DNA from 3 places in the Chungangia koreensis genome. Region 3 is predicted to be linked to each of the others. Evidence: riboswitches for the same ligand, from Rfam matches in the RefSeq annotation. Region 3 holds a riboswitch; each other region holds the start of a gene.
What was found. Region 3 has a riboswitch for lysine ahead of ACFOZY_RS13200 (Na+/H+ antiporter NhaC family protein). Riboswitches for the same ligand answer to the same signal wherever they lie in the genome.
Positions count from the first base shown of each region.

Region 1 (3,284 bases), on a different contig from region 3:
AAGTGGCTTCCGAAAATCTCGATTTTGAACGCGCAAAAGAATATCGTGACCAGATTGCTCATATTGAGGCAGTCATGGAAAAACAAAAAATTACGACGAATGATTACATCGATCGAGATTATTTTGGTTATTACGTGGATAAAGGATGGATGTGTGTACAGGTTCTTTTTGTGCGCCAAGGAAAAATGCTCGAGCGAGAGGTATCGCTCTTCCCGATCTATCGTGATCCTGAAGAGGAATTTCTCACATATCTCGGTCAATTCTATGATAAACCTGAACATATGCTTCCAAAAGAGATCTATGTACCAAAAACTACGGACTTAGAGCTTGCCAATCAGTTATTAAATTCTAAGGTATTCATTCCACAACGCGGGAAGAAAAAAGAAACACTGGAACTTGCAACAAAAAATGCGAAAATTGCATTGAATGAAAAATTCCAGCTTATCGAACGTCAGGAGCAACGGACGATCGGGGCGGTAGAGGAATTAAGTGAAGCGATGAGGATTGCACCACCTCTTCGAATAGAGGCGTTTGATAACTCTCATATTTATGGTGCTGATCCAGTTTCAGCCATGATTGTCTTCGCGGATGGCAAACCGTTTAAGAAGGATTACCGTAAATTCAAAACAAAGATCGCCGGAAGACACGATGATTATGGCGCGATGCGTGAGGTTGTACGCAGGAGATATACCCGGGTATTGAAAGAGGAGCTTCCTTTGCCAGATTTGATAATCATTGATGGCGGGAAAGGTCAAATTGAAGCTGCAAGGGAAATTATTGAAGACGAACTCGGTCTGTCGATTCCGATTGCAGGCTTGGCAAAGGACGATAAGCATCAAACCTCCCAATTGCTCTACGGGGATCCTTTAGAGATTGTACCGTTGAAACGGACAAGTGAGGCGTTCTATTTACTTCAGCGGATCCAAGATGAGGTCCATCGTTTTGCTATCACTTTTCATCGTCAACAACGCGGCAAGCATGCAGTAGCATCTGTTCTTGATCAGCTTGAGGGTGTAGGACCAAAACGGAAACAAAAGCTTTTGAGGCATTTCGGCTCAGTGAAAAAAATAAGGGAAGCCACGCCGGAACAGTTGAGGGAAGCAGGGCTTCCTGAAAAGATCGCTGAATCGGTTGCGGAATATTTTAAAAAAGAAGCATTGTCAAAAAACAACGAGGTATGATATCGTAAAAGCACTGATCATATCACGCTACGTGATGATAGAGGTGCAGAGGTCAATAGTAACCATTCAGAGGAAGTTCAGATCCTGTGAAGAATGGTGAAAGGGGACTCTGCCGAAGTGTTCTGCCGTTCTGTAACCGGCAAATCGCTGGCTTCGTGCTTAAGAAGTGCGAGGCTGTCAGAATCTAATTGATTCTGGAGAGCTATCTCACATGAACTGTCTTTATTGACTGTACATGTCCGGACGGCTTTCCTTTCCCAGGGAAGCCGTCTTTTTCTATCTGATTATTGCTCTTCAGAACTTAAGGAGAATGTTTATGGGATGCATCGTCATGAAATTTGGTGGGACCTCGGTCGGTACGACAGAAAAGATTTTGAATGTCGCGAAACGGATCCTGGATGAAAAGAAAAGAGGACATGAAGTTGTCGTAGTCGTGTCTGCCATGGGCAAAACAACCGATGAACTGCTCTCCTTGGCAAATGAAATTACTCATGAGCCGTCGAAACGTGAAATGGACATGCTCCTTTCTACGGGCGAACAAATTACGATTTCCTTATTGTCACTTGCTATTATGCAATTAGGTGGAGAGGCTATTTCCTACACAGGGTGGCAAGCTGGGATTTTAACTGAATCCGTCCACCGCAATGCAAGAATCATCGATATCGATCGCACAAAGGTTGAACGACAATTGAAAGAAGGCAAAGTTGTCATTGTTGCAGGTTTTCAAGGGGTTGACCAATATGGAGAAATTACCACATTGGGGAGAGGCGGCTCTGACACGACTGCTGTGGCGCTTGCTTCAGCTTTATCCGCTGAACGCTGCGATATTTACACTGACGTTGACGGTATTTATACATCTGATCCTCGTTCTGTTAAAACGGCAAGAAAACTATCTGAAATCGCATATGACGAAATGTTGGAACTTGCCCATTTAGGAGCGGGCGTGTTGCATCCGCGGTCAGTTGAATTTGCGAAAAACTATGATGTGCCATTAGTCGTCCGTTCCAGTATGTCAGCTGAAGAAGGGACCATGATCAAGGAGGAAGTCCAAATGGAAAACAATCTTATCGTTCGGGGAGTCGCCTTTGAATCGGATATTGTCCGCATTACAGTTACATACGAGGTTCCGTTCAATGGCTCACTTGCTAAAATTTTCACTACGCTGGCCAATCATCATATTGATGTTGATATTATCGTCCAAAGCATTATGGATGGAATCACTCCTTCTGTATCATTCTCAATTAAAAAAGAGGATTTTGCTGAGACTATTCGGATTCTTAATTCAGAAAAAGAGGTTTTAGGCTATACAGATGCAGATTTTGAGGTGGGGTTATCCAAAGTATCCATCGTCGGCTCAGGCATGGTTTCCAATCCAGGGGTAGCTGCCAGGATGTTTGACCGCTTGCGTCAAGAAGGAATCCCGATCAAGATGGTCAGTACGTCAGAGATTAAAGTATCAGTTGTCGTCCCACAATCGGAGATGCTGCAAGCGGCAAATGCTCTCCATGATGAATATGGTCTTTCTCCTGAGGATGCCGAAGTTAGTCTATGATATAATTGAGGAAAATCATGGTTTCCGAAAGGATGAGCCTGCTTGAATTGGCAAATGATTGAAGAACTTATTAAACGGGCGCAAGAACGGGGCGAATTCGATAATCTAAGTGGAATGGGAAAGCCCCTGCCTAAAGATGAATTTGAACATCTTCCGCAAGAAATGCGTATGGCTGCAAGAATTTTGAAAAACGCAGGGTACGATGACGAAGCAATGCTAATCCAAAAAGAAATGAATGATATCGGAAATGCGATCCGGCGTGCTCAGGGGGATGAGAAGGTCTCTTTGGAATCAGAGTACAATAAGCGGCTATCCAATTTGAATCGGATGCTATCGAAAAAGGGCATGAACACGAATAGTAGTGTATTTAAGCAATATCAAACACAAATCGATCGGAAATTTTGGGATTAATAATGAAGTGCCAGCCCTTCTATTGTGAAGAGTGCTGGCACAAATACTGTAGCCCATTCAATTTTAATGTATACGTCTGTAAAACCCGCATTACCGGACACTTCGCTTTCCGTGGGCTTTGCTTCGGGCCAACAGGAGGT
Region 1 covers NZ_JBHSEC010000005.1:193,156-196,439, forward strand. The annotation lists gene uvrC (excinuclease ABC subunit UvrC) at 1-1,181, shown strand, start outside; lysine riboswitch at 1,212-1,394, shown strand; gene ACFOZY_RS05295 (aspartate kinase) at 1,498-2,733, shown strand; gene ACFOZY_RS05300 (DnaJ family domain-containing protein) at 2,776-3,144, shown strand.
Region 1: it holds a riboswitch for lysine, as region 3 does, so the genes downstream of both, ACFOZY_RS05295 (aspartate kinase) here and ACFOZY_RS13200 (Na+/H+ antiporter NhaC family protein) in region 3, are expected to answer to the same signal.

Region 2 (3,284 bases), on a different contig from region 3:
ATAGACAGCAATTTTGGGAGGAACTCGCGCATGAAGTGGAGAGGCAGAAGGGCAAGTACAAATGTAGAAGACAGACGTGGGATGGGCGGTAAGACTTTGATCGGCGGTGGTATAGGCGGCATTGTACTTTTGCTCATTGTCACCTTTTTAGGCGGAGACCCAACAGAAATGATGAATAACTTCCAAATGGGAGCGAATGAACCTTACGTGGAAACAAAAGAGGATCAGGAGCTCGCCGAGTTCGTGTCAGTCGTCTTGGCGGACACGGAAACAGTATGGAACGATCAGTTTCAGGAGCAAGGGATGGACTATCGGGAACCTACTTTGGTCTTGTTTTCAGGGAGTGTTCAAACAGCTTGTGGGGGTGCCTCATCAGCAGTCGGACCTTTCTATTGCCCAGGTGATGAAAAGCTATATATTGACCTAAGCTTCTAAAAGGAGCTTCAGAACCGTTTCAATGCACCGGGTGACTTTGCGATGGCTTATGTCGTTGCCCATGAGGTTGGACATCATATTCAAACACAGTTGGGCATATCCCAGCAGATGGCAGAGCTGCGTCAGAAGTTGAGTGAGAAAGAATATAACAAATATCAAGTGCGTATGGAATTGCAGGCTGACTATTTGGCGGGTGTTTGGGCTCATCATGCCCAAGGAATGGGGCTTTTAGAAGAAGGAGACTTAGAAGAAGCGTTGAATGCTGCCTTTGCAATTGGTGATGATACGTTACAAAAACAGGCACAAGGGTATATAGTACCTGACAGCTTTACTCATGGAACGTCCGAACAACGGAAGAAATGGTTCTATCGAGGCTTCCAGTATGGGGACTTGGACCATGGGGATACATTCAACACAAATGATTTATAAGGAGTGATAGGAAATGGAAGGACAAGTACGTTCATTTTTCTTGGAGGACCGTGGAGACATTCCGAATAATCAGCATTTGCCGGTTATTTTCTATCAAGGTGTATTTGACGACGGTTTAAATATGGAGGCTGCGTTCGCCCGCCATAATTGGACGAATAGTTGGACAGGGGATATTTACGACTATCATCATTACCATAGCAATACGCATGAAGTATTAGGAGTGAAATCAGGAAAGGCCACGTTGCTTTTAGGTGGCGATGATGGAGAACGCCTTGAATTGGATGCAGGGGATGTTATTGTTTTGCCTGCTGGAACAGGTCATAAGAAATTGGAAAGCAATTTCGACTTCGAAGTGATCGGCGCTTATCCGAATGGTATGTCACATAACTTGCGTGAGCGGGATCCGCACGGCAGAGCCGAGTCACTCGATGAAATCCAGAATGTCCCGGTTCCGGATATGGATCCGGTCTATGGAGAGGATGGACCTTTACGCCATAAGTGGGTGAAGTAACGGAAGATATGACTAATTGCCTAAGAAGGGTTGACATGTCCCATTTGTTATTCTAAAATAGGGCACAATGAATTGAATACGTAACCTCATCTTTCACAGGTGAGGTAGAGGCGCGGTATTTAACAGTCCTTGGTAGAGCTCAGAGAAGCGATGAAGCCATGGAGAAGGAAATATCGCCGAAGTGTGCATGATTTCTCGAATTATGCATGCTGGGTCTGCAGTTAAGAGCTGCAGGACTGTCTCGATTAATTCCCAAGTTGATCGAGTTGTGCTATCTCATTTATGGGAAAGAAGAGGAATTTTGGGTAACCGTCAAAGGCCTGAGTTCGTCTCAGGCCTTTTTATTATACGGTTGCCTTTTTGTATTCACCAAAACTATGACAACAAGGAGAGAATCATAATGAAAAAGAAATTAGCAGTTTTAGCAACAATTTCACTATCAGCAATGATGATGTTGGCAGGGTGTGGAAGCGGCTCTGAAACACCTGAAGCGTCCGCAGACGAAAATACATTTAGAGTTGGACTTGAAGCAGGTTATGCTCCGTTTAACTGGACACAGATGGATGACTCTAATGGCGGAGTGAAAATTGACGGGAATGCAGAATATGCTGGCGGTTATGATGTTGAAATCGCAAAGAAAATTGCGGATGGTTTAGGAAGAGAATTAGTTATTGTGAAATCGGAATGGGACGGGCTTGTACCTTCTTTGACTTCTAATAAGATTGACGCAATCATTGCAGGAATGTCTCCGACGGAAGAACGGAAGAAGACGATCGACTTTACGGATAACTACTATACTTCTGATTTAGTAATGGTTGTAAAAAAAGGATCCGCGTTTGAAAATGCAAAGTCTATCCAAGATTTCAGCGGTGCAAAAGTGACTGCTCAGTTAAATACATTCCACTACTCTGTAATTGATCAGATCAAAGATGTTAAAAAGCAGACTGCAATGGACAACTTTCCTGCAATGCGTGTAGCACTTGAGTCCGGCATGATCGATGGATATGTATCTGAACGTCCTGAAGGGATTAGCGCATCTTCGGCAAATGACAATTTCGTGATGGTTGAATTCGAAGAAGGGTTCGAGACATCCGCTGATGACACGGCGATTGCAGTGGGCGTTAAGAAAGACAGCGAATTGACAGCAAAGATTAATGAAATCCTTTCTACCATTTCAGAAGAAGAACGCCAGGAAATTATGGATAATGCAATCTTGAACCAGCCAGCAGCACAATAATAAGCCGGCAAAGCCGGTTCCACTTAGAAAAGGGGGAGAAGCATGAGCTATGAATGGATCGTGACTATCATCTCAGATAACTGGCCGATGTTTCTCCGCGGAGCGGGGATGACCTTACTCATTTCCATCATCGGTACATTAATCGGGGCTATGATTGGATTAGCGATTGGAGTCATTCGGACGGCTCCGGTTTCAGAAAGTAAATTGAAAAGAGTTCTTCTTAAGATAGTCGATGTCATTTTATCGGCATATATCGAATTTTTCCGAGGCACTCCGATGATTGTCCAAGCGATGGTCATTTTTTACGGCTCCGCTTTGGCCTTCGGCATTGATATGGATCGGCTGATAGCTGCAATCATCATCGTCTCTATCAACACCGGGGCATATATGGCTGAAATTGTGCGGGGAGGTATTTTATCAGTCGATAAAGGCCAATTTGAGGCGGCACATGCAATTGGAATGAGTCATTTCCAGACGATGCGCCATGTCGTCATGCCACAGGTAATACGGAACATTCTCCCCGCAACTGGGAACCAATTCATTATCAACATTAAAGATACATCCGTATTAAACGTAATCGGCGTGACAGAGCTATTTTTCCAAACAAAGTCAGTCGCAGGAAACAACTTCAGGTATTTTGAATCGTTTTTCGTTGCTTGTGTTCTATACTTC
Region 2 covers NZ_JBHSEC010000022.1:80,631-83,914, forward strand. The annotation lists partial or broken gene ypfJ (KPN_02809 family neutral zinc metallopeptidase) at 31-864, shown strand; gene ACFOZY_RS15085 (cupin domain-containing protein) at 878-1,375, shown strand; lysine riboswitch at 1,473-1,657, shown strand; partial or broken gene ACFOZY_RS15090 (ABC transporter permease subunit) at 1,821-3,284, shown strand, end outside.
Region 2: it holds a riboswitch for lysine, as region 3 does, so the genes downstream of both, ACFOZY_RS15090 (ABC transporter permease subunit) here and ACFOZY_RS13200 (Na+/H+ antiporter NhaC family protein) in region 3, are expected to answer to the same signal.

Region 3 (3,284 bases):
ACGACAATCATTTCTTCACCACCAGTTTTTAGTTCGGATATATGTCAATGTAACATAATCAGATGTCCTGGACAATAACTATCTAATCCAAACAGGTCACAAACACCCAGAATTATTTCGAGGGTTCAACTGTAGACTTAATTCGCTTTGACCACACAACAAATAGAACTAATAGGATCACTACAACAGCCACCATAGAAATTGCAACGGACTCCGTAAGCCCTAAGATTAAAAATCCTACAGCAGCAATGACAGCAGAAATAATTGCATATGGCAACTGTGTGATGACATGATCGATGTGGTTACTCCCAGCTCCTGTAGAAGAGAGAATAGTCGAATCGGAGATCGGTGACGCATGGTCCCCAAAAACGGATCCGGCTAATACCGCAGAGAGTGCAGGCAAGAGCAAGTCAATATCTGCAGTAATCATGATTTCACCGGCAATCGGGAGAAGAATCCCAAAGGAACCCCACGATGAGCCTGTAGAGAATGCTATAAATGCCGCCAAGATGAATAGTAAGAATGGCAATAAGCCAGTCGGAAGATCAAATGCGGTTACTACTTGGGCTAAATAGTCCCCTGTTTCAAGTTTGGTGATCAAGAAAGATAATGACCATGCAAATAACAGGATAAATACTGCCGGCATCATGGATTTGATTCCGCTCCAAAATGCGAGTCCGATCAAGGACGGACTAAAGGTCTCATTTTTCCCTGATTGGCTGACATACAAGATTACAGCCGCAATGGTCCCAATGATTCCTCCTGTTAAGAGAGAAAGGGGAACGTCCGTATTCTCGAACATTTTCCAAATATTCAACTCATAGCCAGCATTTACATAGCCAGTTGCAAGCATTGTGATGATTGTAGAGACGATCAGCAAGATAATCGGGAGAACCAAGTCACGGACCTTGCCATGCTGATGTGCAGGAAATTCTTCTTTTAATTCTCCTGGAATCTTTTTACTATCATCGTATAAGATCCCTTTTTCAAGGGCTAATGTTTCATGTTTTTTCATTTGGAATAAATCAAAATCTGAAATTGCGACAAAAAACACGATGGAAAGGGTTGTGATGACATAAAAGTTCATCGGTACCATTAACATGAAAGCAGACAAAGGTGAATATTCCAGTACGCTTTGTCCTGCCAGAATCGTCCCAATTAAGGCAATTAAATATGCTCCCCAGCTTGAAACCGGTGAAACGACACATATTGGTGCAGAGGTTGAATCGATAAAGTATGCAAGTTTTGCACGCGAGATCCGGTGCTTGTCCGAAATAGGACGAGCAATTTGACCAACTGCCAGCGCGTTAAAATAATCATCTATAAAAATGATGACCCCTAAGAATGCGGTTAAAAGCTTTGCCCCTCTTCGCGTCTTAATCCGTTTAACGGCCCAATCCGCAAAGGCGCGGCTTCCACCTGACAAGCTGACAAATGCTGTAATAACTCCAAGAAGTAAAATAAATAGGATGATGAATATATTATACGTGTTTATTCCATCATCCCAAAAAGTTGTCGCGAATGACGCAAAGATGTCTTTCACAAACCCAGTTGGGGATAAGCTAGCCAAAATAGCGGCGCTGACAATCCCGATCCCCAAGGATAAGATGACACGTTTAGTTATTAACACCATTATAATGGCAAGTAAAGGCGGTACAATTGAAAAAATAGTACCTTCCATGAATAGTTCCTCCTTTTGTGTAGGAAGAGGCCAAATAAAAAGGCCGGCATCAGGCATCATTATACCCGTAGCCGGCCTTAACCAATCGCTGTCGTGAAAAACAAAAAGTCTTGTTTCACCTTACTGACGATAGCTCTCCATCCGTCGTCCGGATGACAGTGATCCTCCTATTCGGAGTATCCCCAACCGCAACATTCTCGACTAGAACATTCCGGCTTCGGCATCGCCTCCTTTCATACACGGTCAACGTTGTCATCCTCACGTGTACTACTCTTAGGTGATGCGGCCTCTACCTCATCATATTTAAATTCAATGTATATAAGATTATCAATTTACCGCTGAAAATTCAAGAGGATTATTCTGGTGGATCTGCGTCTAAAGGAAGGGGCACTTCTACTGAAGGAGCATTAGAACTATCACCATTTGTATAGATATGTGGAACAGGTCCTTTTACCAAACCGATGGCCACTGGAATACGCTGTTCAACTACACTGGATGTTGTAGCCATTGGAATGATAATTTGTACATTCACTTTCATATGGATATAAACTTCTACATACGCATTATTTATTCCAAATTCCCTGATATCTGTTCCAATATTGGATTCGACATTACCGATTAGGTGAAAACGAATGGGTATTTTAGGACCCAAATTACCTATAAGCGGAATATTGGCAGCCTGCCCCAACGGTACATAAAACACGATTCCACCCTTTTCCTGCATTGCGTCTTTATCAAATTCATAATCATTTTCAGGCAGAAGCTCCAGATTACCTTGCTCAGCCTGTTCAAGATGTGATTGAACTAAAGTGGTAGTGTCCGCACGTACCCTATTAATAATTTCTGTGTTGAAACGTGTAGTGACCATATTGGACGATTCCGTAGGAACTTCTTCAATGATATCATTCACGTCCATCACATTCGTGACACGTGAATTCGTCGCTCTGCTTATGACCAATGAAGCGATTTTATTGGTCTGCACTTTTGCATACTCCAAAAAGATCGGATTTAATCGTGTGTTCACGAATACTAAGAAAATCCCTATTGAAATAATAAGGACGGGGATGATCAGCGGTGTCAATCTGATATTCCATCTTCTTCGCCTCCGGGAATGAGGAAATCGCACAAAAAACGCCTCCTTCCGCAGTTTATGAGAAGGAGGTTTTTATTATGTCCTATTGTTTTGAAGGTTCCGGCTTGGTCTTTATTAAATAATCTGCAAAGATATCCCGGATGAATTCTGGCATATAATAGATTTTTGGTGCCCGTTGAAAACTCGGGAAGAAGAAACCGAATGTAAACATATCAAGGGTTGCAAGCCGATATTCCTTTTGGGGATCAACATGTTCCCCGCTAATGAGCAATCGTTTTTCCTCGTCTAACTTCATGTTACACCATATGAGCTTACCCATTACAGAACCTCTAAAACCGAGTCCTTTAATTTCGATGGCTGGCCAGTCTGCATTTAAAGACTGCAGGTAAGCTTCCTTCAGCTCCGCCCCTGTCAACTCCACAACTGTCAAATTAATCGGGTGGGGCAAGGTCTGATGAATATCAAATGCGGTGACATTCCCTTCTGGAAGCCCATCTAAAAATATGCCTG
Region 3 covers NZ_JBHSEC010000020.1:43,801-47,084, forward strand. The annotation lists gene ACFOZY_RS13195 (YutD family protein) at 1-11, opposite strand, end outside; gene ACFOZY_RS13200 (Na+/H+ antiporter NhaC family protein) at 113-1,681, opposite strand; lysine riboswitch at 1,804-1,981, opposite strand; gene yunB (sporulation protein YunB) at 2,037-2,705, opposite strand; gene ACFOZY_RS13210 (hypothetical protein) at 2,650-2,775, opposite strand; gene ACFOZY_RS13215 (bifunctional metallophosphatase/5'-nucleotidase) at 2,857-3,284, opposite strand, start outside.